Regions from separate parts of the Vibrio sp. STUT-A11 genome, predicted to be linked through region 3. Evidence: riboswitches for the same ligand, from Rfam matches in the RefSeq annotation. Region 3 holds a riboswitch; each other region holds the start of a gene.

The links. A riboswitch is a leader RNA that binds a small molecule or an ion and turns the genes downstream of it on or off. The one in region 3 is predicted to bind thiamine pyrophosphate.
Region 1: it holds a riboswitch for thiamine pyrophosphate, as region 3 does, so the genes downstream of both, thiD (bifunctional hydroxymethylpyrimidine kinase/phosphomethylpyrimidine kinase) here and thiB (thiamine ABC transporter substrate binding subunit) in region 3, are expected to answer to the same signal.
Region 2: it holds a riboswitch for thiamine pyrophosphate, as region 3 does, so the genes downstream of both, thiC (phosphomethylpyrimidine synthase ThiC) here and thiB (thiamine ABC transporter substrate binding subunit) in region 3, are expected to answer to the same signal.

What each region holds. Positions count from the first base shown of each region.
Region 1 is NZ_AP026764.1:578,929-582,204, reverse strand. It holds gene OO774_RS18205 (TldD/PmbA family protein) at 1-98, opposite strand, end outside; gene OO774_RS18200 (TldD/PmbA family protein) at 98-1,483, opposite strand; TPP riboswitch at 1,779-1,886, shown strand; gene thiD (bifunctional hydroxymethylpyrimidine kinase/phosphomethylpyrimidine kinase) at 1,985-2,857, shown strand; gene OO774_RS18190 (ABC transporter ATP-binding protein) at 2,847-3,276, shown strand, end outside.
Region 2 is NZ_AP026763.1:30,490-33,765, reverse strand. It holds gene thiC (phosphomethylpyrimidine synthase ThiC) at 1-1,616, opposite strand, end outside; TPP riboswitch at 1,767-1,865, opposite strand; gene crcB (fluoride efflux transporter CrcB) at 1,926-2,309, opposite strand; tRNA gene OO774_RS00140 (tRNA-Trp) at 2,498-2,574, opposite strand; tRNA gene OO774_RS00135 (tRNA-Asp) at 2,811-2,887, opposite strand; rRNA gene rrf (5S ribosomal RNA) at 2,961-3,077, opposite strand; rRNA gene OO774_RS00125 (23S ribosomal RNA) at 3,188-3,276, opposite strand, start outside.
Region 3 is NZ_AP026763.1:3,013,665-3,016,940, reverse strand. It holds gene mpl (UDP-N-acetylmuramate:L-alanyl-gamma-D-glutamyl-meso-diaminopimelate ligase) at 1-218, shown strand, start outside; gene OO774_RS14020 (flavin prenyltransferase UbiX) at 224-859, shown strand; TPP riboswitch at 952-1,100, shown strand; gene thiB (thiamine ABC transporter substrate binding subunit) at 1,171-2,163, shown strand; gene thiP (thiamine/thiamine pyrophosphate ABC transporter permease ThiP) at 2,173-3,276, shown strand, end outside.

The DNA of each region.
Region 1 (3,276 bases), on a different replicon from region 3:
CTGTTGCGGTTAACAATCACATCCGCTTCTGCGCCTTGGCGTTTGGCTTCTGACAAGACGTAATCAACGGCATTAAGAAGTTGTTGTTCTTGGCTCATTAGTTACCACCTCCTACCAGAATATTGTCAACTTTGAGCGAAGGCTGACCGACGGTTGTTGGTACAGCACCACTCACAGAACCACACATACCTGGAGCGAGTGCCATGTCCTTACCCACCATGCTGATTTCTTTCAGAACTTTAGGGCCGGTACTGATCAGCGTTGCCGCTTTGAGTGGTTTGGTGATTTTGCCGTTTTCGATCAGATAAGCTTCGCGTACTGCAAAGTTGAACTCGCCCGTACCTGGTTGCACAGAACCGCCGCCCATTTTCTTGGCGTAAATACCACGCTCAACACCTGCCAGCATGTCGTCCAGTGAATACTCACCTTCTTCAATAAAGGTGTTACGCATACGCGAAGTCGGAGCGAACTTATAGTTTTGGCGGCGGCCTGAACCAGTTGGCTCATAACCCGTTTTCATGCCGCCCATTTTGTCGACCATAAAGCTAGTTAACTTACCGTCTTTGATAAGTTGAGTGCGCTGAGTAGGCAACCCTTCGTCATCGACATGAATTGAGCCCCATTCATTGGTCATCGTGCCATCATCGACGGCGTTTACGGCCGTATGAGCAATCATTTCGCCCATCTTATCGTGGAACACTGACGCCTTCTTAGCGACCGATGTGGTTTCAAGCAAGTGACCACACGCTTCGTGGAAAATAACACCACCAAAACCATTGCCGATAACCACTGGCATTTCACCCGATGGACACGCATCTGCACCAAGCTTAACCAAAGCTTGTTGTGCGATAGTTTGACCCAGTTCCTTGGCATCTATCTGCTCACTGAACTCCCAGCCAGCCAGTGCACCAGGACCTTCCATGCCAGAAGACTGTTCATTGCCTTTTTGCGCAACGGTGTTACCTGCGACGCGAATGTAATGACGCGTATCATCAACGTGTAAACCTTCCGAGTTGAAGATAGATACCTGCTGCTCTCGCTGTAGCACACTACCAATAAACTGGCTGATGTATTCACTTTCCGCTCGTGCCGCTTGGTCAACTTGCAAAAGAAACGCGATTTTAGAATCCAGATTGGCGTCTTTGCTCAGAGGCAAACGGCATCCGTGCTGAACTGGGTAGCGATTCAAATTAATAGAACCCGCAGATGCGATTTGCTCACGTTTGTCTTTCGCAGCCAGCAACGAGGTGACGCGTTTTAGTTCTGCTTCGTCTGTGCTGTTGGTGTAACCATAAAGCACTTTGTGACCGAAGAAAAGGCGAATACCGATACCAAAATCGATACCGGAATTGACCTTATCCACCTCACCAGATGCTATCTGGACGGTGTTAGTTTGATGATGTTCAACGAATAGCTCAGCGAAATCAGCTCCTAAAAAAAGAGCATGATCGATCACTGACTTCGCTGTTACAGAATTAAGCATGAAGTCTCCTTGCTTGATGATCGTCTTAGCCTTCCTAAATAACTTACTGCTAATTCAGTAACGTTAAATTGGCAATACGTTAAATTTTAACATCTTATTAACCTTGTTTTGTGCTAATCCTTGCTAAGTGACACCACGATTGATTATGAAATATTCCAGTTTCTGCACATAAACCAGAGAGTTGCACTGGTCAATTCCGCGCTACAAAACATATAATGGCTACTCTATCACTCACAACACATAAATGAACACTTAAAAAACGTATCCCTTAAGTAAGTGTCCTGCTATCATCCAAACGAAATAGTCGGGGGGCCACGTATTACACGTTGGCTGAGATCGAAATTCGAGACCCGTTGAACCTGATTCAGTTAGCACTGACGTAGGGAACTATGCGCACTTTGCCTTTCGCCTAACTTACTAGGCACGCTGCAGCGGATACGAAAATCGATCTGCCTACCGTGGTCAAAGTCAGTTCCTATACGTCTTGTAATAGGAGCGACCATGACGCAGCACTCACAGCCTAATTCTCACAAGACGCCATCTTCAACCACCCCAATCGTATTAACGATCGCCGGTTCAGACAGTGGCGGCGGCGCTGGCATTCAGGCAGACATCAAAGCCATGTCGGCAACGGGCAGTTTTGCTTGCTCTGTCATTACTGCAATTACCTCGCAAAATACTCAAGGCGTTTCCGCCATTTTTCCTATTCCGCTTGAGCATGTAGAAAGCCAACTCGATGCCGTCTTTACCGACCTTAATATCGTGGCGGTTAAAGTCGGCATGCTGGCCGATGCCAACATCATCAAAGTGGTGGCTAACAAAATTAAACAATACCAACCGAAGCATCTGGTCATTGACCCAGTAATGGTGGCCACCAGCGGTGATTTATTGCTGGAACACTCTGCGATAAGCACATTAAAAGAAGAACTCATCCCTCTCGCCGACATCATCACCCCTAATCTTCCTGAAGGTGCCGCGTTAACTGGGAAACCTGTGCCAGAATCCGAAGCGGAAATGAATCAGATGATTGACAACCTTCGCTCTCTTGGTGCTAAAGCGGTTTTGTTGAAAGGCGGTCACCTAGAGAAAGATGAAAACAGTAACGACCTGCTTATCCTGCAGGATTCTGCAGAATTGATCAGTTCAAAACGTTTCCCAACCAAAAACACCCACGGCACAGGCTGTACCCTTTCTTCTGCGATCGCCTCTTACCTTGGCCAAGGCAATAACCTACACAAAGCCGTGCATTTAGGTAAACAGTATATCTCTCAAGCTATCGCCCATGCCGATGAGCTGGAAGTCGGTAAAGGTCACGGCCCGGTTCACCACTTCTTCGCAGGCCCCAATTTTGGGAAATGTCACAATGTGCACTAAAGCGATTGGTATTCAGTTTAGTGATGCATGTTTGCAATACAACGACAGCCAAACACCTACGCTGGCAGGGGTGAATATGACCATTCCTGCAGGTCAGTGGACGGTTTTACTGGGGCGAAGCGGCTGCGGTAAAACCACCATTTTGCGTTATCTTGCCGGTTTACTTGATGAACAGGTGAAATGGCAAGGTGAACTGACGACCACTGACGGAATAGCTTTGCACGAGCGTATCGCTTACATGGCTCAACAGGACTTGTTACTGCCGTGGCTCAACGCGCTGGACAACGTTTGTTTGAGTTCTCGCTTTTCTCACGCCAACTCAAATTCCGCAAGGGAGAAGCAGCGCGCTATTCAATTGCTCGAACAAGTTGGATTAGCTGACTACGCCTACGCTAAGCCAACGCAACTTTCCGGAGGTA
Region 2 (3,276 bases), 390 kb from region 3:
GCTTTAGATAGCGCATTATCACGGACCTGTGCACCTGGATGCCCTTTTGCCAAGTCAGCAGCATGTGCAGCCAGCTTGTAGGTGATCATGCCGGTCTTCACATCTTCCTTGTTTGGCAGACCTAAGTGTTCCTTAGGTGTGACATAACACAACATTGCACAGCCATACCAACCAATCATCGCCGCACCAATACCGGAAGTAATATGGTCGTAGCCCGGTGCAATATCAGTAGTTAGTGGACCTAAGGTGTAGAACGGTGCTTCATGACAATGTTCCAGTTGCTGATCCATGTTCTCTTTGATCATGTGCATTGGGATATGTCCTGGGCCTTCGATGATCACCTGTACGTCATACTCCCAGGCAACCTTAGTCAACTCACCAAGGGTTCTTAATTCAGCAAACTGTGCTTCGTCATTAGCGTCTGCGACTGAACCAGGACGTAGGCCATCACCCAATGAAAGTGCAACGTCATACTTAGCACAGATTTCACAGATTTCGCGGAAGTGAGTGTAAAGGAAGCTTTCCTGATGATGCGCTAAACACCATTTAGCAATGATGGAGCCACCTCGAGAAACGATGCCAGTAACACGTTTTGCCGTCATCGGAACATAACGGAGTAACAAACCTGCGTGAATGGTAAAGTAATCCACGCCTTGCTCTGCCTGCTCGATTAAGGTGTCACGCATCACTTCCCAGTTTAAGTTTTCCGCAATACCATTTACTTTTTCTAGCGCCTGATACATTGGAACTGTACCAATTGGCACCGGGCTATTACGTAAAATCCATTCACGGGTTTCGTGGATGTTGCGCCCGGTAGAGAGATCCATAACGGTATCCCCACCCCAACGCGTGGCCCATACGAGTTTTTCTACTTCTTCTTCGATTGAAGATGTCACCGACGAGTTACCAATGTTCGCGTTCACTTTGACTAAGAAGTTACGCCCGATAATCATTGGTTCTGATTCTGGATGGTTGATATTTGATGGAATGATGGCACGACCTTCTGCCACTTCTTTGCGGACAAACTCAGCAGTAATGTCTTTTGGTAGATTAGCTCCAAAGTTTTGGCCTGGGTGCTGCTGGTTTAGCACTTCATCACGATACTTAGCGCGCCCCATGTTTTCACGTAGAGCGATGAACTCCATTTCAGGCGTAATAATCCCTTTACGTGCGTAGTGAAGCTGAGTGACACAGTGCCCTTCTTTAGCACGTCGAATATGAGGCAGATTTCCGTAACGCAGCTCGTCCAACGTTTCATCTTCCAAACGCTCTTTTGCGTAAACAGAGCTGACATCTTGAAGAATTTCAGTGTCGTTTCGTTCTTCAATCCAGCCCTCTCTAAGCTTCGGTAAGCCATTGTAAAGGTCGATAGAGTGATATGGATCAGTGTATACACCAGAGGTATCATAAACACGTACCGACTCGTTTGGCTCGAAAACAGGAGCCTCTTTGGTACCACCGATAAGGCTGTCAGCTAAAGAGATCTCACGCATCGGGACACGGATATCTGGGCGTGAGCCTTCTACATAGACTTTGTTTGAATTTGGGTACGGCTGTACTGAGAGAGTTTCAATAAACTGTTTTGCTTCCAGTCTCGCTTGTTTGCGATTCGACATAGCATTTTTCCTTGCTTGTTATTTTAAATAAAAAGTATTGGGATAAAAATGCTTGGCGGATAGATGCGACAAGAGGGGTCGAATAAAGAACTGACAGAGCTCTAAAACAACATTCGACGTTTTGATAGGTTAGCCAGATTAGATCTGGTGTAGGTATCTTCTCCTGTTCCCTTCGCTGGTACTAACCAGATCAGGTTCAACGGATCCCGAATTAACGGTCTCAGCCTTATGGCACTCCGACAAGTGAAGTCAGTATATAAAAACGGCTTGATTAAACCAAGCCGAACAAATCAGATTTTATAGCTTTTTCTAGTTGCGCATCATTAATTGGAAGCCAATCCACGCAGCAGAAATACTCAGCGTCACATTCAACAGGATATTCAAACCCATTTTAAAAAAAGCACCTTGCTGCATAAGGAGCACATTATCCATCGAGAATGTGGAAAACGTGGTCAAAGCCCCTAAAAAGCCTAAGCCAACGATTTGTCGCCAAGGGTCGGTTGCCAACATCTCGTTCTCAAAAGCGGCAATCAATAATCCCATAATAAAAGAACCGACGACGTTAACGGTTAGCGTACCATAAGGGAAACCACGGCCTAAAAGAGTTACACACAACTCAGAAATAAGGTAACGAGAACACGCCCCAAATGCCCCACCCACGGCGATAAAACCTAAAATATAAAGTTGTCCCATAATCCCCCCAAATTTTTATGGCGACATTGTAATCAAAATCGCCTTAAGATCGTTAATACAATCTTAGAATTCAACTAATAAGTCCTAGCCGACATAAAAACATTTTAAATGTTACAGGTGTCACTTTTTGGATATTTTATGAGATGAAAATGAAAAAAGCCCCAGTCTTTCGACTGAGGCTTTAAACATGGCAGGGGTGGAGAGATTCGAACTCCCAACACGCGGATTTGGAATCCGCTGCTCTGCCAATTGGAGCTACACCCCTAGAAATAGGTAATCAAATTGTCGATGGATTAAGAGATTCAAACTCCCAACACGCGCCATCTCGCAAACTTTGGGGAATCCGCTGCTCTGCCAATTGGAGCTACACCCCTGAAGAATTTATTATATTCTAAATTCGACAAAACCTCGCATAAGCGAGGCTCTATATAAGTGGCGGAATGGCCGGGCTTGCGTTCAAGCGGGACTCATTCGACCGAAGGTCGAAACCTTCAAATTAAGTGGCGGAGTGGACGGGACTCGAACCCGCGACCCCCGGCGTGACAGGCCGGTATTCTAACCAACTGAACTACCACTCCGCAGTGGCATCATCCGCATAAGCAGATGTCCGCTTTTGTCTTCACTTTTCAAAAAAGTGAAAATAAAACTAAAGCCTGGCGATGTCCTACTCTCACATGGGGAAGCCCCACACTACCATCGGCGCTAATTCGTTTCACTTCTGAGTTCGGAATGGAAATCAGGTGGGTCCAAATCGCTATGGTCGCCAAGCAAATTCTTACTCTCTATTTCTAGAGAAAACTTGGAAAGCTGTTGTTAATTCTCGTTTTTACACATTCAATGTTCTTTCATTGAGTCCATCAAAACCCCTTGGGTGTTGTATGGTTAAGCCTCACGGGCAATTAGTACAGGTTAGCTCAACGCCTCACAACGCTTACACACCCTGCCTATCAACGTCGTAGTCTACGAC
Region 3 (3,276 bases):
ATGAAGTATTTTTGTTCCAGCCAGACAATATTGAATGGTCGGTACAGGAAATTGCAGACCAATGCCAGCAACCGGCTTTTGTTGACGCTGATTTAGACCGTTTTGTTGCGAAAATCGTTGAACGTGCAAAGCCTGATGACCAAATTCTGGTTATGAGCAATGGTGGCTTTGGCGGTATTCACGGTAAACTTCTCGAACAATTAAAACAAAAAGCTTAATCCTTATGTCTGACAAAAAACATCAACAAAAAAAAGCCATTACCCTAGCACTGACTGGCGCTTCTGGTGCGCCTTATGGCTTGAGACTTCTGCAATGTTTGGTCGCTGCGGATTATCACGTCTATGTGTTGATATCTTCCGCGGCGAGGGTTGTGATGGCAACCGAGCATGACCTGAAGCTGCCAAGTGGTCCTGATGCGGCGCAAAAAGCGCTGGTGGAGCACCTGAAGTGTAATCCTGACAACATTACTGTCTGTGGTAAAGATGATTGGTTCTCGCCAGTGGCTTCAGGCTCTGCGGCTCCAAAACAAATGGTGGTTTGTCCGTGTTCGGCAGGCAGCGTCGCGGCGATTGCACATGGTATGTCGGATAACCTGATTGAGCGTGCCGCCGATGTGGTGATGAAAGAGCGTGGCCAGCTGCTTCTGGTAGTGCGTGAAACGCCATTTTCGACCCTACATCTGGAAAATATGCACAAGCTGTCGCAAATGGGCGTAACCATCATGCCAGCAGCGCCGGGTTTTTATCATCAGCCAAAGACTATCGAAGACTTAATCGACTTTATGGTGGCGCGAATTCTCGACCATCTGGGGATTGAGCAAGGATTGGTCCCGCGCTGGGGATACGACCAACGTTCATAAATAGTTATCTTGCTACGTAGCCCGATCTTCATCTAAGTACCAAACCCCCTCGCGTAACCTAGCATCGCGAGGGGGTTTGGGTATACAATCCATCCAACTCATCGGGGAGCAACCCCATTTTGTATTGTGTTCATCAATACTTAAGGGCGCTGAGACCTAATGGCTTAACCTAGTTAGGCTATGGGGACCCGTAATACCTGAACCAGATAATGCTGGCGTAGGAATTGAGTCTGGATATTAGCCATCCCAATAGCCGCCTCAAACCTGTGCCGCTCAACTAATTTCTCTGAAATAGACATGGAGAGCGAGCAGTGAAACCCACTCTAAGCCTGATTGCCCTTGCTGCAATGACAACAACTTCAGCATTCGCTGCTGAAAACACATTAACCATCTACACCTACGACTCATTCGCTGCGGATTGGGGACCGGGTCCTAAAATCGAACAAGCTTTTGAAGCGAAATGCGGCTGTGACGTAAATTTCGTTGCTCTTGATGACGGTGTATCGATTTTGAACCGCCTGCGTCTGGAAGGCAGTAACAGCAAAGCGGATATCGTGTTAGGTCTGGATAACAACCTGATGGCGGAAGCGCAGAAAACAGGTTTGTTGGCTGAGCACCATGTTGATACCTCTAAAACTGTGTTACCAAATGGCTGGAACGATAAAACCTTCGTGCCTTATGACTATGGTTATTTCGCGTTCGTTTACAATAAAGAAAAGTTGGCTAACCCACCAAAAAGCATGAAAGAGCTGGTGGAAGAGCGTGATGATCTTAAAGTGATTTATCAGGACCCTCGTACTTCAACTCCGGGGCAGGGTTTGATGCTGTGGATGAAGTCAATCTATGGCGACAGTGCGACACAAGCGTGGCAGCAGCTGGCAGATAAAACCGTCACGGTGACTAAAGGTTGGTCAGAAGCGTACTCCATGTTCCTCAAGGGTGAATCAGACTTAGTGCTCTCTTACACCACATCACCAGCCTACCACTTGATTGCCGAAGAAGATGCAAAATTTGCCACAGCAGATTTCGCTGAAGGGCATTACATGCAAGTGGAAGTCGCGGCCAAGGTGAAAGACTCAAACAATGCCAAGCTGGCGGACGAGTTCTTGAGTTTTATTCTGAGTGACGAGTTCCAGTCAGCCATGCCAACGGGTAACTGGATGTACCCAGTCACTGACGTTGCCCTTCCAAAAGGCTTTGAAACCTTGAACGTACCAAGTAAGCCGTTGAGCTTTAGCGCCGATGAAGTGGCAAAAATGCGTAAGACTTGGATTCGTGAATGGCAAAGCGCCCTGACTTTCTAAGAGTTCCGTTTGAATACTGTACCCAAATTAGGCATAGGGGTCGCGATAGTCATCGCGGCCTTTGTTCTTTCTGCGCTGAGTGCTTTGGCTGTTCAGGCTCCGTCTCTGGATGTGTCGCTGATTTGGCATGATCCCTATTATCAGCACGTTACTAAGTTCAGCTTCTATCAGGCTTTTCTATCCACGTTGCTTAGTGTGGGTTTGGCGATTCCCGTCGCCCATTCGCTTTCCCGCCGTGAATTTTTCGGTAAGCCATTACTGCTCAAACTGTTCGCTTCCACCTTAGTTCTGCCTGTTTTAGTCGGGGTTTTTGGCTTGCTGGCGATATATGGCAATAGCGGTTTGATTGCCCAATGGTTGCAAACCCTTGATGCCAAGCTGCCATTCTCGATCTATGGTTTGAACGGCATTTTGCTGGCGCATGTGTTCTTTAATCTGCCTTACGCTGCGCGATTATTGTTGCAAACACTGGAGTCGATTCCTGCTGAGCAACATAAGCTATGTGCTCATCTCGGCATGAGCCATTGGGATAAGTTTCGTTGGGTTGAGTGGCCTCGATTAAGACAACAATTGCCACATGTAAGTGGCCTTGTCTTTATGCTGTGCTTTACCAGTTTCGCCACGGTGATGGCACTGGGAGGCGGGCCTAAATCGACCACCATTGAGTTGGCCATTTACCAAGCGATAAAATTTGACTTTGACCTGCAGGCCGGCGCGCTATTAGCACTGTGGCAAATGTTGTTGTGCGGTGTGATCGCGATAGGCGTACAGAAGCTGACAAAGCCAGTGTCTATAAGCTCTGGCAGCACATCGGTACAGCAATACTTAACGAAGGATCATGGGTGGTCAAAAGCTTGGGATAGCTTTTGGATCATGGGTGCCTTTTTACTGGTTATCCCACCACTTGCGATGGTGATTCTGAGCGGCATAAATCAACAGGTTGGCTCGGTATTAAATGACGAACGTTTTTGGTCTGCGCTATTCAACTCTTTAAAAGTAGCAACAATGGCGAGCACTCTTGCAGTGGCTGCTGGCGTTTCCATTTTGCTCACCAGTCGGCGTTTGCGCCTGGAGTATAAAAACTCACGGGCGGATCACATTGAGTTAGTTGGT